DNA from 3 places in the Priestia sp. J2 genome. Region 2 is predicted to be linked to each of the others. Evidence: a T-box and tRNA genes for the amino acid it is inferred to sense, from the RefSeq annotation. Region 2 holds a T-box; the other regions hold tRNA genes.
What was found. The T-box of region 2 lies ahead of serS (serine--tRNA ligase). A T-box ahead of a tRNA ligase gene usually reads a tRNA of that ligase, here a tRNA-Ser.
Positions count from the first base shown of each region.

Region 1: it encodes a tRNA-Ser, which carries the amino acid that the T-box ahead of serS (serine--tRNA ligase) is inferred to sense. The anticodon was not compared.
Region 3: it encodes a tRNA-Ser, which carries the amino acid that the T-box ahead of serS (serine--tRNA ligase) is inferred to sense. The anticodon was not compared.

Region 1 is NZ_CP086208.1:4,691,846-4,698,916, reverse strand. It holds rRNA gene LJY09_RS24365 (23S ribosomal RNA) at 1-1,323, shown strand, start outside; rRNA gene rrf (5S ribosomal RNA) at 1,432-1,547, shown strand; tRNA gene LJY09_RS24355 (tRNA-Val) at 1,557-1,632, shown strand; tRNA gene LJY09_RS24350 (tRNA-Thr) at 1,659-1,734, shown strand; tRNA gene LJY09_RS24345 (tRNA-Lys) at 1,743-1,818, shown strand; tRNA gene LJY09_RS24340 (tRNA-Leu) at 1,833-1,914, shown strand; tRNA gene LJY09_RS24335 (tRNA-Gly) at 1,938-2,012, shown strand; tRNA gene LJY09_RS24330 (tRNA-Leu) at 2,027-2,115, shown strand; tRNA gene LJY09_RS24325 (tRNA-Arg) at 2,125-2,201, shown strand; tRNA gene LJY09_RS24320 (tRNA-Pro) at 2,206-2,282, shown strand; tRNA gene LJY09_RS24315 (tRNA-Ala) at 2,288-2,363, shown strand; tRNA gene LJY09_RS24310 (tRNA-Met) at 2,394-2,470, shown strand; tRNA gene LJY09_RS24305 (tRNA-Ser) at 2,498-2,590, shown strand; tRNA gene LJY09_RS24300 (tRNA-Met) at 2,616-2,692, shown strand; tRNA gene LJY09_RS24295 (tRNA-Asp) at 2,697-2,772, shown strand; tRNA gene LJY09_RS24290 (tRNA-Phe) at 2,781-2,856, shown strand; tRNA gene LJY09_RS24285 (tRNA-His) at 2,867-2,942, shown strand; tRNA gene LJY09_RS24280 (tRNA-Gly) at 2,954-3,027, shown strand; tRNA gene LJY09_RS24275 (tRNA-Ile) at 3,034-3,110, shown strand; tRNA gene LJY09_RS24270 (tRNA-Asn) at 3,114-3,188, shown strand; tRNA gene LJY09_RS24265 (tRNA-Ser) at 3,192-3,282, shown strand; tRNA gene LJY09_RS24260 (tRNA-Glu) at 3,303-3,374, shown strand; gene glgB (1,4-alpha-glucan branching protein GlgB) at 3,669-5,630, shown strand; gene LJY09_RS24250 (glucose-1-phosphate adenylyltransferase) at 5,581-6,732, shown strand; gene LJY09_RS24245 (glucose-1-phosphate adenylyltransferase family protein) at 6,755-7,071, shown strand, end outside.
Region 2 is NZ_CP086208.1:15,548-22,618, reverse strand. It holds gene LJY09_RS00095 (deoxynucleoside kinase) at 1-610, shown strand, start outside; tRNA gene LJY09_RS00090 (tRNA-Ser) at 731-823, opposite strand; gene serS (serine--tRNA ligase) at 933-2,210, opposite strand; T-box leader at 2,263-2,475, opposite strand; gene pdxT (pyridoxal 5'-phosphate synthase glutaminase subunit PdxT) at 2,533-3,120, opposite strand; gene pdxS (pyridoxal 5'-phosphate synthase lyase subunit PdxS) at 3,142-4,029, opposite strand; gene LJY09_RS00070 (serine hydrolase) at 4,219-5,574, opposite strand; gene guaB (IMP dehydrogenase) at 5,725-7,071, opposite strand, start outside.
Region 3 is NZ_CP086210.1:72,048-75,791, forward strand. It holds gene LJY09_RS27370 (recombinase family protein) at 1-274, opposite strand, end outside; tRNA gene LJY09_RS27375 (tRNA-Glu) at 1,184-1,255, opposite strand; tRNA gene LJY09_RS27380 (tRNA-Ile) at 1,298-1,371, opposite strand; tRNA gene LJY09_RS27385 (tRNA-Gly) at 1,384-1,457, opposite strand; tRNA gene LJY09_RS27390 (tRNA-Asp) at 1,469-1,544, opposite strand; tRNA gene LJY09_RS27395 (tRNA-Ser) at 1,556-1,648, opposite strand; tRNA gene LJY09_RS27400 (tRNA-Ala) at 1,659-1,734, opposite strand; tRNA gene LJY09_RS27405 (tRNA-Pro) at 1,740-1,816, opposite strand; tRNA gene LJY09_RS27410 (tRNA-Arg) at 1,821-1,897, opposite strand; tRNA gene LJY09_RS27415 (tRNA-Leu) at 1,907-1,995, opposite strand; tRNA gene LJY09_RS27420 (tRNA-Cys) at 2,008-2,081, opposite strand; tRNA gene LJY09_RS27425 (tRNA-Gly) at 2,092-2,166, opposite strand; tRNA gene LJY09_RS27430 (tRNA-Leu) at 2,186-2,267, opposite strand; tRNA gene LJY09_RS27435 (tRNA-Lys) at 2,281-2,356, opposite strand; tRNA gene LJY09_RS27440 (tRNA-Gln) at 2,361-2,435, opposite strand; tRNA gene LJY09_RS27445 (tRNA-Tyr) at 2,443-2,526, opposite strand; tRNA gene LJY09_RS27450 (tRNA-Thr) at 2,535-2,610, opposite strand; tRNA gene LJY09_RS27455 (tRNA-Val) at 2,615-2,690, opposite strand; rRNA gene rrf (5S ribosomal RNA) at 2,805-2,920, opposite strand.

The sequences.
Region 1 (7,071 bases), 390 kb from region 2:
CTGCCAAGAAAAGCCTCTAGCGAGGCGGGAGGTGCCCGTACCGCAAACCGACACAGGTAGGCGAGGAGAGAATCCTAAGGTGATCGAGAGAACTCTCGTTAAGGAACTCGGCAAAATGACCCCGTAACTTCGGGAGAAGGGGTGCTCTGGTAGGGTGTATAGCCCGAGAGAGCCGCAGTGAATAGGCCCAGGCGACTGTTTAGCAAAAACACAGGTCTCTGCGAAGCCGCAAGGCGAAGTATAGGGGCTGACGCCTGCCCGGTGCTGGAAGGTTAAGAGGAGGGGTTATCCTTTGGGAGAAGCTCTGAATCGAAGCCCCAGTAAACGGCGGCCGTAACTATAACGGTCCTAAGGTAGCGAAATTCCTTGTCGGGTAAGTTCCGACCCGCACGAAAGGCGTAACGATCTGGGCACTGTCTCAACGAGAGACTCGGTGAAATTATAGTACCTGTGAAGATGCAGGTTACCCGCGACAGGACGGAAAGACCCCGTGGAGCTTTACTGTAGCCTGATATTGAATTTTGGTACAGCTTGTACAGGATAGGTAGGAGCCTGAGAAGCCGGAGCGCTAGCTTCGGTGGAGGCGTCGGTGGGATACTACCCTGGCTGTATTGAAATTCTAACCCGCGGCCCTGATCGGGCCGGGAGACAGTGTCAGGTGGGCAGTTTGACTGGGGCGGTCGCCTCCTAAAATGTAACGGAGGCGCCCAAAGGTTCCCTCAGAATGGTTGGAAATCATTCGTAGAGTGTAAAGGCACAAGGGAGCTTGACTGCGAGACCTACAAGTCGAGCAGGGACGAAAGTCGGGCTTAGTGATCCGGTGGTTCCGCATGGAAGGGCCATCGCTCAACGGATAAAAGCTACCCCGGGGATAACAGGCTTATCTCCCCCAAGAGTCCACATCGACGGGGAGGTTTGGCACCTCGATGTCGGCTCATCGCATCCTGGGGCTGTAGTCGGTCCCAAGGGTTGGGCTGTTCGCCCATTAAAGCGGTACGCGAGCTGGGTTCAGAACGTCGTGAGACAGTTCGGTCCCTATCCGTCGTGGGCGTAGGAAATTTGAGAGGAGCTGTCCTTAGTACGAGAGGACCGGGATGGACACACCGCTGGTGTACCAGTTGTCTTGCCAAAGGCATCGCTGGGTAGCTATGTGTGGACGGGATAAGTGCTGAAAGCATCTAAGCATGAAGCCCCCCTCAAGATGAGATTTCCCATAGCGCAAGCTAGTAAGATCCCTGAAAGATGATCAGGTTGATAGGTCAGAGGTGGAAGCGTGGCGACATGTGTAGCTGACTGATACTAATCGATCGAGGACTTAACCAAACTTTAAAAGTGTAAGCTTTACTCAGCAAACTGTTATCTAGTTTTGAAAGAATAAATCTTTCGAAAAAAGTATTGCTTTCTTTATATAATAGTGTATAATATAATATGTCTGGTGGCGATAGCGAAGAGGTCACACCCGTTCCCATACCGAACACGGAAGTTAAGCTCTTTAGCGCCAATGGTAGTTGGGACTTTGTCCCTGTGAGAGTAGGACGTTGCCAGGCTTTTATATCGGAGGATTAGCTCAGCTGGGAGAGCACCTGCCTTACAAGCAGGGGGTCGGCGGTTCGATCCCGTCATCCTCCACCATCGACTATTTAAGTCAGAGATTGCACGCCGGTGTAGCTCAATTGGTAGAGCAACTGACTTGTAATCAGTAGGTTGGGGGTTCAAGTCCTCTTGCCGGCACCATTTTTTTCGAGCCATTAGCTCAGTTGGTAGAGCATCTGACTTTTAATCAGAGGGTCGAAGGTTCGAGTCCTTCATGGCTCACCATTTAATATTCACACGCGGGTGTGGCGGAATTGGCAGACGCGCTAGACTTAGGATCTAGTGTCTTACGACGTGGGGGTTCAAGTCCCTTCACCCGCATCTTTACTTAATTTCATATATGCGCGGAAGTAGTTCAGTGGTAGAACACCACCTTGCCAAGGTGGGGGTCGCGAGTTCGAACCTCGTCTTCCGCTCCACGTATATAAGTCCTGCCGGGGTGGTGGAATTGGCAGACACACAGGACTTAAAATCCTGCGGTAGGTGACTACCGTGCCGGTTCAAGTCCGGCCCTCGGCACCATTTTAATAAGCGCCCGTAGCTCAATTGGATAGAGCGTTTGACTACGGATCAAAAGGTTAGGGGTTCGACTCCTCTCGGGCGCGCCATAAACGGGAAGTAGCTCAGCTTGGTAGAGCACTTGGTTTGGGACCAAGGGGTCGCAGGTTCGAATCCTGTCTTCCCGACCATTTATGGGGCCTTAGCTCAGCTGGGAGAGCGCCTGCCTTGCACGCAGGAGGTCAGCGGTTCGATCCCGCTAGGCTCCACCAATTAAACTGAATAATTGTAATGAATAATATGGCGGTGTAGCTCAGCTGGCTAGAGCGTACGGTTCATACCCGTGAGGTCGTGGGTTCGACTCCCTCCGCCGCTACCATATAAGTTACATTTGTTATAAATATACGGAGGAATACCCAAGTCCGGCTGAAGGGATCGGTCTTGAAAACCGACAGGGGTGTTAAAGCCCGCGGGGGTTCGAATCCCTCTTCCTCCGCCATTTATTTATATCATATTCATATCATCGCGGGGTGGAGCAGTTCGGTAGCTCGTCGGGCTCATAACCCGAAGGTCGCAGGTTCAAATCCTGTCCCCGCAACCAAAGTGGTCCCGTGGTGTAGCGGTTAACATGCCTGCCTGTCACGCAGGAGATCGCGGGTTCGATTCCCGTCGGGACCGCCATTTTATTTGGCTCGGTAGCTCAGTTGGTAGAGCAAAGGACTGAAAATCCTTGTGTCGGCGGTTCGATTCCGTCCCGAGCCACCATTTTAAGACGGCGATTGTGGCGAAGTGGTTAACGCACCGGATTGTGGTTCCGGCATTCGTGGGTTCGATTCCCATCAGTCGCCCCATCTTAAGTAACGCGGGTGTAGTTTAGTGGTAAAACCTCAGCCTTCCAAGCTGATGTCGTGAGTTCGATTCTCATCACCCGCTCCAAATAATGGGCCTATAGCTCAGCTGGTTAGAGCGCACGCCTGATAAGCGTGAGGTCGGTGGTTCGAGTCCACTTAGGCCCACCATATTCCACAGTAGCTCAGTGGTAGAGCTATCGGCTGTTAACCGATCGGTCGTAGGTTCGAGTCCTACCTGTGGAGCCATACGGAGAAGTACTCAAGTGGCTGAAGAGGCGCCCCTGCTAAGGGTGTAGGTCGTGTAAGCGGCGCGAGGGTTCAAATCCCTCCTTCTCCGCCAGTCGTTTTAAATTTAAATATGGCCCGTTGGTCAAGCGGTTAAGACACCGCCCTTTCACGGCGGTAACACGGGTTCGAATCCCGTACGGGTCATCTTAAAAAGGTTTGCATATATGCAAACCTTTTTTTATTTGCGCTTTTTTAAAGATTAAGTAAACAGGAATAATAGTTAGGAATAATTACCATGAATTTTCAGAATAAAAAGTAAGTTTTAAGCAGGATTTTCCCTATATCATATGGAATTATTCATAAAGTAATAAAGTATGAAGAGTATGGAATAAAGAGTAATTTTAGAGAACATTTATTCTATTATATTTGTAGAAAAGGTTTATGTTTTTACTATAAAAGGGAATGAGTGGTAAGAAGCGTATATTATGTGCGTATATTATGTTTGAAGTTAAAGGGGTGGCAAAAGTGAATCTAGCGGTTCAGCCTACTGAATTTGATGTTCATTTGTATCACGAAGGAAACTTATTTCGCAGTTACTCTATTTTCGGTGCGCATCAGGTAACGGTAGAAGGAATTGAAGGCGTACGATTTTGCGTGTGGGCACCTCATGCAAAGGGTGTAAGCGTTGTAGGTGATTTTAATAAATGGAACGGTTTTCAACATTCAATGGTTAAAGTTAATGAAGAAGGTATTTGGATGACATTTATCCCTGAATTAGAACAAGGGACTATTTATAAATATGAAATCATCACACAAAGCAATCAAAAAAAATTAAAAGCAGATCCATACGCTTTCTTCAGTGAAGTGCGTCCAAACACTGCGTCTATTGTTTACTCATTGGATGGGTACAAATGGAACGACCAATATTGGCGTAGAAAGAAAAAACAGCAAAATATATATGAAAGACCACTGTGTATTTACGAGCTGCATGCAGGGTCTTGGAGGACTCATGAAGATGGCAGCCTTTATACATACAGTGAATTAGCACAGGAGCTTATTCCTTATATTGCTGAACAAGGTTTTACACATATTGAGTTATTACCAGTCATTGAGCATCCGCTCGACCGATCCTGGGGATATCAAGGAACTGGATACTATTCTGCTACCAGTCGATACGGTACACCCAAAGAGTTGATGAACTTTATAGATGAGTGTCATCAAAATAATATAGGCGTTCTTTTAGACTGGGTACCCGGGCATTTTTGTAAGGATGAACATGGTCTGTATATGTTCGATGGAGAACCTACTTATGAATACAAAAAAGAACCCGACCGTGAAAACTATGTTTGGGGAACAGCTAATTTCGATTTAGGCAAGCCTGAAGTACAAAGTTTTCTCATTTCGAACGCTTTGTTTTGGTTGGAGTACTTCCACATAGATGGATTTCGAGTAGATGCTGTAGCTAATATGCTTTATTGGCAAAATTCTTCTGGAAAAGCAGTAAATGATGGAGCTGTCAGCTTCTTAAAAAAATTGAATGAAGCTGTTTTTAAATCTGATGAAACGATATTAATGATGGCAGAAGATTCAACGGATTGGCCCCTTGTTACAGCACCTACGTATGAGGGCGGTTTAGGCTTTAATTATAAGTGGAACATGGGATGGATGAATGACGTTTTAACGTACATGGAAGCTGGCGTGGAAAGACGTCCCTATCTTCACGATAAAATGACCTTTTCACTAATGTATGCGTTTAACGAAAACTTTATTTTGCCGCTTTCTCATGATGAAGTCGTACATGGGAAAAAATCATTGCTTAATAAGATGCCAGGTGATTACTGGCGCAAGTTTGCACAGCTTCGACTGCTATATGGATATTTCTTTGCACACCCTGGAAAAAAGCTTTTATTTATGGGCGGAGAGTTTGGCCAATTTGATGAGTGGAAAGATTTAGAAGAGTTAGACTGGATGCTTTATGACTTTGACATGCATCGCAATCTTAACGGGTATATGAAGGATCTCATCAAGATTTATAAAAGAAGCAAGCCTTTATATGAATTAGACCATAATCCAGATGGATTTGAATGGATTGATGTTAACAATCATCATCAACAAATTTTCTCCTTTATTCGCAAGTCGAAAGAAAATCAGGAGATTTTTATAGTTGTTAGCAATTTTTCTGAGCATCCATATCATTCTTACAAAGTTGGAGTTCCAGTTGAGACAGAGTACATTGAAGTGATTAACAGTGATGACGAAGTGTACGGCGGTTCAGGCATTGTAAATAAAAAGGCATTAAAATCAGTGGATGAATCGTTTCACGGTCAACCTTTTTGCATTGAAATGAATATTCCGCCGTTTGGCATTAGTATACTACGAGCAAAGAGAAAACGAGGGGAGAGAAAACAACATGTTAAAAAAGAAATGCGTAGCGATGTTATTGGCAGGAGGAAAAGGTAGTCGGCTAAGTTCGCTTACAAAAAATCTAGCAAAGCCAGCTGTACCATTTGGTGGTAAGTACCGAATTATTGATTTTGCTTTAAGTAATTGTACAAATTCAGGTATTGAAACAGTAGGTGTATTAACACAATATCAACCGCTAGTTCTCAATTCATACATTGGAATTGGAAGCGCTTGGGATTTGGACCGACGGAATGGTGGCGTCACAGTATTGCCTCCATACGCGGAGTCAGATGGAGTAAAGTGGTATAAAGGCACGGCTAGCGCTATTTATGAAAATTTAAACTATTTGACACAATATGATCCTGAGTACGTACTGATTCTATCAGGTGATCACATTTATAAAATGAACTATGAAAATATGCTTGATTATCATATAAACAAAGAAGCAGATGTAACGATTTCTGTTATTGAAGTACCTTGGGAAGAAGCGAGCCGTTTTGGTATTTTAAATACAAATAGTGACCTAGATGTAATGGAGTTCGATGAAAAGCCACAGCGTCCTAAAAATAATCTAGCTTCTATGGGGATTTATATTTTTAAATGGAGTATTTTAAAAGAATATTTAGAAATGGATGCACGCAATCCATACTCAAGCCATGATTTTGGTAAAGATGTTATTCCGCTTTTACTAGATGAAAAGAAAAAGCTAATTGCATATCCATTCCAAGGTTATTGGAAAGATGTAGGAACTGTAAAAAGCTTATGGGAAGCGAATATGGATTTGTTATGTGATAAAGACGAGCTTAATTTATTTGACTCTTCATGGAAAGTATACTCTGTTAACCCTAATCAGCCTCCTCAATATATTGCGCCAAACGCCTGCGTGGTGGAGTCATTAGTAAATGAAGGGTGCGTTGTCGAAGGAAACGTAGAGCAGTCCGTGTTATTTCCAGGTGTACAAATCGGTTCAGGTTCTGAAGTTAAGAAAACGGTTGTCATGCCTACTGCAAAGATAGGCTCTAACGTATATATTGAAAACGCAATTGTTCCATCGGACATTGAAGTTCCAGACGGTACTATCATTCGACCGACCAAAGGAAGCGAAGAAGTAATTCTTGTTACTCAAGAATTGATTGAATCAGTTGCTAAATGCATTTAACGAACAGAGAGGATGAACGACATTGAATAATCAAATGCTTGGTATTATTGATGCTTGTACAAACACAACAGCGCTGCAGCCTTTAACCTTTTATAGATCGATTGCTGCCATTCCTTTTGCAGGGCGCTATCGATTAATCGATTTTACGCTTTCTAATATGGTGAACTCTGGAATTTCGAGCGTTGCCATTTTTCCTCGTGATCGCTATCGCGCATTGATGGATCATATAGGTTCAGGAAAAGAATGGGATTTGGATCGGAAGCGAGATGGATTGTTTATCTTCCCTCCTATGACAAGTGATTTACACTTAGAGAGTCCATCACTATTCACGCAGTTCCG
Region 2 (7,071 bases):
TGGGAAATCTACGATGACTCAATCATTGGCTGATGCTCTCCAATTTCGCACATCGTTTGAAAAAGTAGATTCCAACCCTTACCTGGACAAATTTTATGGGGATTTTGAACGCTGGAGCTTTCACCTACAGGTATATTTTTTAGCGGAACGCTTTAAAGAACAAAAGAAGATTTTCGAGTATGGCGGCGGCTTTATCCAAGACAGATCCATTTACGAAGATACCGGTATCTTTGCTAAGATGCATTTTGAAAAGGGAACAATGTCTAAAGTAGACTATGAGACATATACAAGCTTGTTCGATGCAATGGTTATGACTCCATACTTCCCTCATCCAGATCTGCTCATTTATTTGGAAGGCAGCTTCGAAGATATTGTAGATCGCATTCAAGAAAGAGGGCGACCAATGGAACAACAAACGCCTCTTGATTATTGGAAAGAGATGCACGCCCGATATGAAGAATGGATTAATAACTTTACGGCTTGTCCTATTCTCCGTTTAGATATTAGAGAATACGACCTTCTCAAGGATCCTGATTCAATTGAATCAATTGTTGAAAAAGTGGCTCGCTTTTTACAACATAACGAAAAGTTAAAACGTCGTCAGCTATAAAAAAATGCCGCTTTAATAAATAAAGCGGCATTTTCAACAAATAAAAAACCGTTACTTATAAGTAACGGTTTTCCAATCTCCAATTTATCGCGCTATGTTAATTGCATTATAAGTCAAATATGGCGGAGGAAGAGGGATTCGAACCCCCGCGGGCTTTAACACCCCTGTCGGTTTTCAAGACCGATCCCTTCAGCCGGACTTGGGTATTCCTCCGTATCGACAAGTATTAATTTATCATATAAAAATAATGAAGTCAACTCTTTTATTAATTTTTTTAAAAAAGATGTTCATTAAAAATTAATTTAATGAACATCTTCTACTTTTATTTAGAAATAACTTCTTTATTTCCCATATATGGACGCAGCACTTCTGGAATTTGAATTGATCCATCTTCCTGCTGGTAGTTTTCTAAAATTGCAGCTACCGTACGGCCAATTGCTAAGCCAGAACCATTTAGTGTATGAACATGTTCTGGTTTTGCTTTTGTATCACGGCGGAAGCGAATATTAGCACGGCGAGCTTGGAAGCTTTCAAAGTTTGAACAAGAAGAAATTTCACGATAAGTTTCATAACTTGGAATCCAAACTTCAATATCATACTTTTTGGCTGCTGTGAAACCTAAGTCAGCTGTACACATGCTTAGAACTCGGTAAGGTAAACCTAATAGTTGAAGAACCTTTTCAGCATGGCCCGTTAATTTTTCTAATTCATCATAAGAATCTTCTGGCTTAACAAAGCGAACAAGTTCTACTTTATTAAACTGATGCTGACGAATAAGCCCACGTGTATCTCTTCCTGCAGAGCCTGCTTCTGAGCGGAAGCAAGCACTATACGCTGTATAAGCAATTGGAAGCTGATCTCCGCTTAAAATTTCATCACGATGTAAATTTGTAACTGGTACTTCAGCTGTAGGAATTAAGAAATAATCTTCTTCTTTAATTTTAAATGCATCTTCTTCAAATTTAGGAAGCTGCCCTGTTCCTGTCATACTTGTACGATTCACCATATATGGAGGAAGGATTTCTTCATAACCATGCTCATCCATATGTAAATCCATCATAAAGTTAATAAGAGCACGTTCTAATCTTGCACCTAACCCTTTATAAAATACAAAGCGGCTTCCCGTTACTTTCGAAGCTCTTTCAAAATCTAAAATATTTAAATCTGTTCCTAAATCCCAGTGCGGTTTTGGTTCAAAATCAAATTGTTTAATTTCTCCCCATTTGCGAACTTCTACGTTATCATCTTCAGTTTCACCTACAGGCGTACTTTCATGTGGAACGTTAGGAATTGAAAGCAGCAATAGCTCTAACTCTTCTTCAACGCTGCGAAGCTCTTCATCCAATTGCTTTACGCGGTCTCCTACTTCACGCATTTCAACGATTAAATGATCAGCATCTTGTTTTTCACGTTTCAATTGTGCAATTTGCTGTGATACTTCATTTCGCTTGCTTTTTAACTCTTCTGTTTGAGCAATTAGCTCACGGCGTTTTGCATCTAACTCTTCAAAGCGACCTAAGTCCGTTAAGTCCTCACCACGAAACTTGAGCTTTTCTTTTACTTCATTAAAATTAGCACGTAAAAATTTTAAATCTAACATACTGAGTACCTCCTTTAGTATAAAAGGGCAAAATAAAAACTCTCATCCCTATGAAAGGGACGAGAGTTTACCCGCGTTGCCACCCTAATTGAAAGCTAAAATAAGCCTTCCTCTTAAACCAGATAACGGATGAACCGAAACTGCCTACTACTTTTTCGACAGCTTGCTCCAGGACGGATTCATAAGAATTGATTATCGATTCACACCAGCCATCGACTCTCTTGAAATCAAAAATCTTATTACTATTTCCTATCAACGCTTTATACCAATATCATTTTTATTAATCATAATGTACTACAAGTCTTTACAAGATGCAATTCATTTATACAGGTTTTTTCGAAGCTTCTTCAACCATTGCTACAAAATACTGAGCCATGCGAGCATCATCTGTTAATTCTGGATGAAACGAACATCCCAAGAATTGACCTTGTCTTGCTGCAACAATTCGGTCGTTATGCATTGCCAAGACTTCAACGTTTTCTCCTACTTCTACAATATGCGGAGCACGGATAAATACGCCTATAAAATCTTCACCAATATCTTTAATATTTAGAGCAGCTTCAAAGCTATCTCGTTGGCGCCCAAATGAATTTCGAGCTACCGTAATATCCATAACACCTAAATGGGGCTCTTCACGGTCAACAACTTGTCCTGCAAGTAAAATTAAACCCGCACACGTACCAAACACCGGTTTACCTGCTTGTGCAAACTGGCGAAGAGGTTCCATAAAGTCATACTTGTCAATCAGACGACGCATCGCTGTGCTTTCGCCGCCCGGTAGGATTAAACCATCTATTTCGTCTAGCTGTTCAACTTTTTTAATGATAATGGCTTCAGCGCCTGCTGCTTCTAATGCTTGTGCATGCTCGCGAAAGGCACCTTGTAATCCTAACACGCCTACTTTTACCATTTTGTCAAAACTCCCTTTAAATTACCATCCACGCTCTTGCATGCGGTTTTCTGGTAATAATGATGAAATTTCAATTCCTTTCATTGCACTTCCTAATCCTTTTGACAAGTTTGCAATGAGTTCATAATCTTGATAATGCGTTGTTGCCTCAACGATTGCTCGAGCAAATTTTTCAGGGTTGTCGGATTTAAAGATTCCTGAACCAACGAACACACCGTCTGCTCCAAGCTGCATCATTAACGCTGCGTCTGCTGGTGTTGCTACACCGCCCGCTGCAAAGTTTACAACCGGTAGGCGACCTTCACGTTTAATTTGCAGTAATAACTCATAAGGCGCGCCTAATAGTTTTGCCTCTGTCATTAACTCATCTTCGTCCATGCCCACAACTTTACGTACTTGAGCGTTTACTTGGCGCATATGACGCACTGCTTCCACGATGTTTCCTGTCCCTGGTTCGCCTTTTGTACGAAGCATTGCAGCTCCTTCAGCAATACGGCGGGATGCTTCACCAAGATCACGACAACCGCACACAAATGGAACCGTAAATGTATTTTTATTTAAATGAAACTCCTCATCAGCTGGAGTCAACACTTCACTTTCATCGATGTAGTCTACACCCATCGCTTCTAGCACGCGTGCTTCAACAATATGGCCAATACGAGCTTTTGCCATAACTGGAATGGACACAGCATTCATCACTTCTTCAACAATTGTTGGGTCTGCCATACGAGACACGCCGCCTGCTGCACGGATATCAGCTGGAACACGCTCTAATGCCATAACGGCAACAGCGCCTGCTGCTTCTGCAATTTTTGCTTGCTCTGCGTTGATCACGTCCATGATAACGCCACCTTTTTGCATTTCCGCCATTCCTCGTTTTACACGATCAGTACCTGTAATGTTATTCATGTTTGTCTTCCTCCTGTATCAAGTGTTTCACAATAATTTTTAGTGTATATACAAAATTCAAAACTTAGTGTCTATTTTACCGTATTTTTCGGAAAATTCCTATCTAATTTATAGATTATATACAAACAAATCTAAAAATAAAAAAAGAGATACTCCCTTGTAGTATCTCTTCTTTCTCTTGAGTTATCATTAAAACCAGTTATTCACTGTATTTGCAGCATTCATCCAAATATCGCTGAAGAAGTTGCCAATACTGCGGATAGCGAGAGAGAACCATCCAGCTTTTTCAACAGATTCGTTTGTCACGACCGGCGTCATGCTATCTGTAGTTTGGCCTCCTACATAGCCTAGATCTTTAAGATTGCTGTTTGTTGCACTTACATAAGCAACTGTTTCTCCTTTTTTAATAGGAGCAACAACTTTTTGATCGTTCATAACTTTATCGTTTAACTTAAAGTTGATTTTAGTATGATCTTTTTGACCTTTTTCGGTAATAATTTTTACCGAATTCTTTGGAGAAACGGAAGCTTCTTTTGATTTTCCTTTAGCAACATCAATTGTTTCATGCCCTTTAATCTCGCCGTTAGCAGGCACTACTTCTTTTAACTGAAAATGACTAAAAGCATAGTCCAATATCTTTTTCGTTTGAGAAAAACGAGCAGCTTCTGTAGACTTGCCGTTTTCCTTGGCATTCATTACAACTGTTATGTATCTTACCCCGTTACGCTCTGCAGTTCCAGTGAAACATTGACCTGCAAAATCTGTATGACCAGTTTTTAAGCCGTCTACGCCGCTGTATGCAGCTGAAAAACCAGGGAGCATCTTATTCCAATTGTTCATTTTTGTTTCGCCTTGTTGCCCTTGTCTAAACATCTTGGAAGGAGTTTTGGCTACTTCCAAAGATTCTGGATAATCATGAATCAAGTGATAAGCAAGAGTAGCAACTGCCCGAGCAGATAGGAGGTTCTCATCTTCTTCCTTTGTTCCTTTTGGATACATCCCTTTTAACAAGGAATTAGAAAGACCTGTAGAATTGACAAATTTTGATTCACCCATATTTAATTTTTTTGCTGTTTCATTCATTAACTTAATGAAACCTTCTTCAGAACCACTGACAGCTTCAGCTAAAGCAATGGCTGCTCCATTAGCTGAATAAATAGCCATGGCATCATATAATTCTTTTACCGTATATTTTTGGTTTTCGATTAATGGTACATTTGATAATCCATAATCCTGAGAAATTTTAGCTGCATATTTACTAACTGGCACACGTTGATCCCAAGATAATTTCTTATCTTTTATGGATTCTAATACTAGGTATTCCGTCATCATTTTTGTCATGCTTGCAATACCTAATAAAGCATCCGTATTTTTCCCGTATAGCACTTTCCCCGTACTTGCCTCTACTAAAATGGCTGCGTCTGCTTCAACGCCAATATCATCTGTTTTAGAAGCAGCTGATGCTTGTGTAGAGACAAAAAATACGCTGGCCATTAACATAACAGCAATGACACAAATTAATTGTTTCTGTACTGCGTTTCTCACTCTATACCCTCCAAACGTAAACTCACATAAATATAATTTTATCATACTAAAATTTAAAAAAATAGATAAAGAAGTACTGTTACATTCATGATTAATGACATAAAAAACACGTTTCCCTATTAAGGAAACGTGTTTTTTACACATTCATGATTATCTCATAGAATAGTTAGGAGATTCTTTTGTAATTTGTACATCATGTGGGTGACTTTCTCTTAAGCCTGCTCCAGTCATACGGATGAATTGTGCCTGTTCACGTAACGCTTCTAAGTTAGCTGAACCACAGTAACCCATTCCTGCGCGTAAACCACCAATCATTTGATATAAAGTATCTGCTACAGGTCCTTTGTAAGGCAAACGGCCTTCGATACCTTCTGGAACTAATTTTTTATTATCTTCTTGGAAGTATCGATCTTTACTTCCTTTTTCCATAGCTCCCACAGAGCCCATTCCACGATACACTTTAAAGCGTCTTCCTTGGTAGATTTCTGTTTCGCCAGGGCTTTCTGTCGTTCCTGCTAGAAGGCTTCCTAGCATTACTGTATGTCCACCAGCTGCAAGTGCTTTTACGATATCTCCAGAGTACTTAATACCGCCATCTGCAATAATAGCTACCCCGTGCTTACGAGCTTCAGTTGCACAGTCATATACTGCCGTAATTTGTGGAACGCCTACACCAGCGACAACACGAGTTGTACAAATTGAACCAGGTCCAATTCCTACTTTTACTACGTTTGCTCCAGCTTCAATTAATGCTTTTGTACCTTCAGCCGTTGCTACGTTACCAGCAATAATATTTAATTCTGGATATGCCTCGCGAATGCTGCGCACTGTATCTAAAACGCCTTGTGAATGTCCATGCGCTGTATCAATAACGATAACATCAACGCCAGCTTGTACTAATTTTTCGATACGAACATTTGAATCAGCTGTTACGCCAACAGCTGCTCCAACTAATAATCGACCTTGTTGATCTTTAGCTGCATTTGGAAACTCAATTACTTTTTCAATGTCTTTAATTGTGATAAGGCCTTTTAATACGCCATTGTCATCTACAAGAGGTAACTTTTCAATTTTGTATTGCTGTAGAATTTTCTCTGCTTCTTCTAAAGTCGTTCCTACTGGAGCAGTAACTAATTCTTCTTTTGTCATTACGTCAGCAATTTGCATTGAATAATCTTGGATGAAACGCAAGTCACGGTTTGTAAGGATTCCAACTAGTTTTTGTTCTTCTTCGTTGTTGACAATCGGCACACCTGAGATACGATATTTGCCCATTAAGTGTTCAGCAGCAAATACTTGGTTTTCAGGAGTTAAAAAGAAAGGATCCGTGATAACACCACTTTCAGAACGTTTTACTTTATCAACTTGTTCTGCTTGCTGTTCAATCGACATGTTTTTGTGAATGATACCCAAACCACCTTGTCTAGCCATCGCAATAGCCATTTCAGCTTCTGTAACTGTATCCATTCCTGCACTGATGAACGGCACCTTTAATTT
Region 3 (3,744 bases), on a different replicon from region 2:
CTGCCTCAATTTCTTTCGTAATAGCATTCCACTCTTGTAAAATTTCTTCTTTGTTACGACCAAAACGATCTAGTGAATGAATGTAAAGAATATCTCCTTTACGAATCATTCGTTTTAGTAATTGGTACTGTTCTCTATTGAAATTTTTTCCACTTTGTTTATCCATGAAAATATCTCGAGGAGATATGCCCACTTCTTCCATGGACTGAAGTTGTCGTCCTTCATTTTGATCTCGGCTGCTTACACGGATATATCCAAATTTTCTATTTTCCATTTTTATACTCCCTTTTGTGTCTATCTTCTTTTTATTCTACCAAAAACGTTCGTAAAAGTGTATGAGATAAAGAGAACGTTCGTAATTATTTTTCTTACTTAAACGAACGATAAAAACAGTAGATTTCTTATATAAAAGGAAAGTTCGTAAAAGTATACTTTTACGAACTTTCCTTTTATATATTTATTAAATGTATAGAAGTATTTCCTTAGTGATTTAAACATTAGCCAAATAACTATGTCATGAACAATACATAGGAAATTGATATTATATCCCCTATTAAATTAATGTGATAAGAAGAAAGGTCTAAATTTATGCAGAGATTATTTAATTACAGCATTTATTAATAAAAAACATTAAATTATATGTCTTTAACGTGCAGAGAAACGCTCTGTAAGGAATTTAACTTTTGTTTTACACACAATGGGGGGATTAGATACAAATTTTCAGCAATTAAGAAAAGAGATTAGCACAACTTTTATAAAGGCATTTATATTAAGGAGAATATTTTATTTAAGATTTTAAGTTATTAATACATAAAATGGTGGAGATCTTTAAACATTGTTTCTCGTTACAGAAGAGTCCATTCGGTTAAGGTCTATGAAAGTTGACCGTTTTTTGGTCATCACCTGTTTGTTCGAATCATCCTCTAAAGACCCAGTACCATCACATTGTACTATTGAGCAGATTCAAAGAACGCTTTTTCCGTTACGTCTCCTTCAACATCAGCAGCTTCTGCTGATCCAGAAGAACCTCCTAAATTCGGTAGAGCTAATGGAGTCGCTAACTAAATAACTAAACCTACGGCAGAAGCTACCACAGCTTATTTCGCTTTTCTTATTCAATCTCCTCCTAATTTTATTTAATAGAAATAAAAAAGCAGTTTGCAAATGCAAACTGCTTTTTTGATGACCCGTACGGGATTCGAACCCGTGTTACCGCCGTGAAAGGGCGGTGTCTTAACCGCTTGACCAACGGGCCAGTATCAATTTATAAGTTAAATTCAATTACTATAAAACATGATGGGCCTAAGTGGACTCGAACCACCGACCTCACGCTTATCAGGCGTGCGCTCTAACCAGCTGAGCTATAGGCCCTTTACTTGGATTTGGAGCGGGTGATGAGAATCGAACTCACGACATCAGCTTGGAAGGCTGAGGTTTTACCACTAAACTACACCCGCATATTTTAAAGTGGCGGTCCCGACGGGAATCGAACCCGCGATCTCCTGCGTGACAGGCAGGCATGTTAACCGCTACACCACGGGACCAAAATAGAAAATGGCGGAGGAAGAGGGATTCGAACCCCCGCGGGCTTTAACACCCCTGTCGGTTTTCAAGACCGATCCCTTCAGCCGGACTTGGGTATTCCTCCGTGTACTGTATGGTGGAGCCTAGCGGGATCGAACCGCTGACCTCCTGCGTGCAAGGCAGGCGCTCTCCCAGCTGAGCTAAGGCCCCATAAATGGTCGGGAAGACAGGATTCGAACCTGCGACCCCTTGGTCCCAAACCAAGTGCTCTACCAAGCTGAGCTACTTCCCGTTTATGGCGCGCCCGAGAGGAGTCGAACCCCTAACCTTTTGATCCGTAGTCAAACGCTCTATCCAATTGAGCTACGGGCGCTTATTAAAATGGTGCCGAGGGCCGGACTTGAACCGGCACGGTAGTCACCTACCGCAGGATTTTAAGTCCTGTGTGTCTGCCAATTCCACCACCCCGGCAGGACTTATACGTGGAGGCGGCAACCGGATTTGAACCGGTGATAAAGGTTTTGCAGACCTTGGCCTTACCACTTGGCTATGCCGCCAATATATATATGGAGCGGAAGACGAGGTTCGAACTCGCGACCCCCACCTTGGCAAGGTGGTGTTCTACCACTGAACTACTTCCGCGCATTTATCTAAATTAAGATGCGGGTGAAGGGACTTGAACCCCCACGTCATAAGACACTAGATCCTAAGTCTAGCGCGTCTGCCAATTCCGCCACACCCGCGTGTAAATATAACTGGTGAGCCATGAAGGACTCGAACCTTCGACCCTCTGATTAAAAGTCAGATGCTCTACCAACTGAGCTAATGGCTCTCTATGGCTGGGCTAGCTGGATTCGAACCAACGCATGACGGAATCAAAATCCGTTGCCTTACCGCTTGGCGATAGCCCAATAAAGATGGTGGAGGGGGGCAGATTCGAACTGCCGAACCCGAAGGAGCGGATTTACAGTCCGCCGCGTTTAGCCACTTCGCTACCCCTCCGATATAAATGGTGCCGGCAAGAGGACTTGAACCCCCAACCTACTGATTACAAGTCAGTTGCTCTACCAGTTGAGCTACACCGGCACGATGGTGGAGGATGACGGGATCGAACCGCCGACCCCCTGCTTGTAAGGCAGGTGCTCTCCCAGCTGAGCTAATCCTCCAAAGAATCTATATAAGCGCGTTAATAAGCGTTATTTTGAATACTCATAATAAACTATTTCAAATAAAAAACCCCTATGCTCTTTACAAGAGACTCATAAGGGGTTTTATTCATTGCCTGGCAACGTCCTACTCTCACAGGGACAAAGTCCCAACTACCATTGGCGCTAAAGAGCTTAACTTCCGTGTTCGGTATGGGAACGGGTGTGACCTCTTCGCTATCGCCACCAGACAAGAGATTGCTCTCTCAAAACTAGATAACAGTTGGCTGAGTAAAGCTTACGCTTTTAAAATTTTGGTTAAGTCCTCGATCGATTAGTATCAGTCAGCTACACATGTCGCCACGCTTCCACCTCTGACCTATCAACCTGATCATCTTTCAGGGATCTTACTAGCTTGCGCTATGGGAAATCTCATCTTGAGGGGGGCTTCATGCTTAGATGCTTTCAGCACTTATCCCGTCCACACATAGCTACCCAGCGATGCCTTTGGCAAGACAACTGGTACACCAGCGGTGTGTCCATCCCGGTCCTCTCGTACTAAGGACAGCTCCTCTCAAATTTCCTACGCCCACGACGGATAGGGACCGAACTGTCTCACGACGTTCTGAACCCAGCTCGCGTACCGCTTTAATGGGCGAACAGCCCAACCCTTGGGACCGACTACAGCCCCAGGATGCGATGAGCCGACATCGAGGTGCCAAACCTCCCCGTCGATGTGGACTCTTGGGGGAGATAAGCCTGTTATCCCCGGGGTAGCTTTTATCCGTTGAGCGATGGCCCTTCCATGCGGAACCACCGGATCACTAAGCCCGACTTTCGTCCCTGCTCGACTTGTAGGTCTCGCAGTCAAGCTCCCTTGTGCCTTTACACTCTACGAATGATTTCCAACCATTCTGAGGGAACCTTTGGGCGCCTCCGTTACATTTTAGGAGGCGACCGCCCCAGTCAAACTGCCCACCTGACACTGTCTCCCGGCCCGATCAGGGCCGCGGGTTAGAATTTCAATACAGCCAGGGTAGTATCCCACCGACGCCTCCACCGAAGCTAGCGCTCC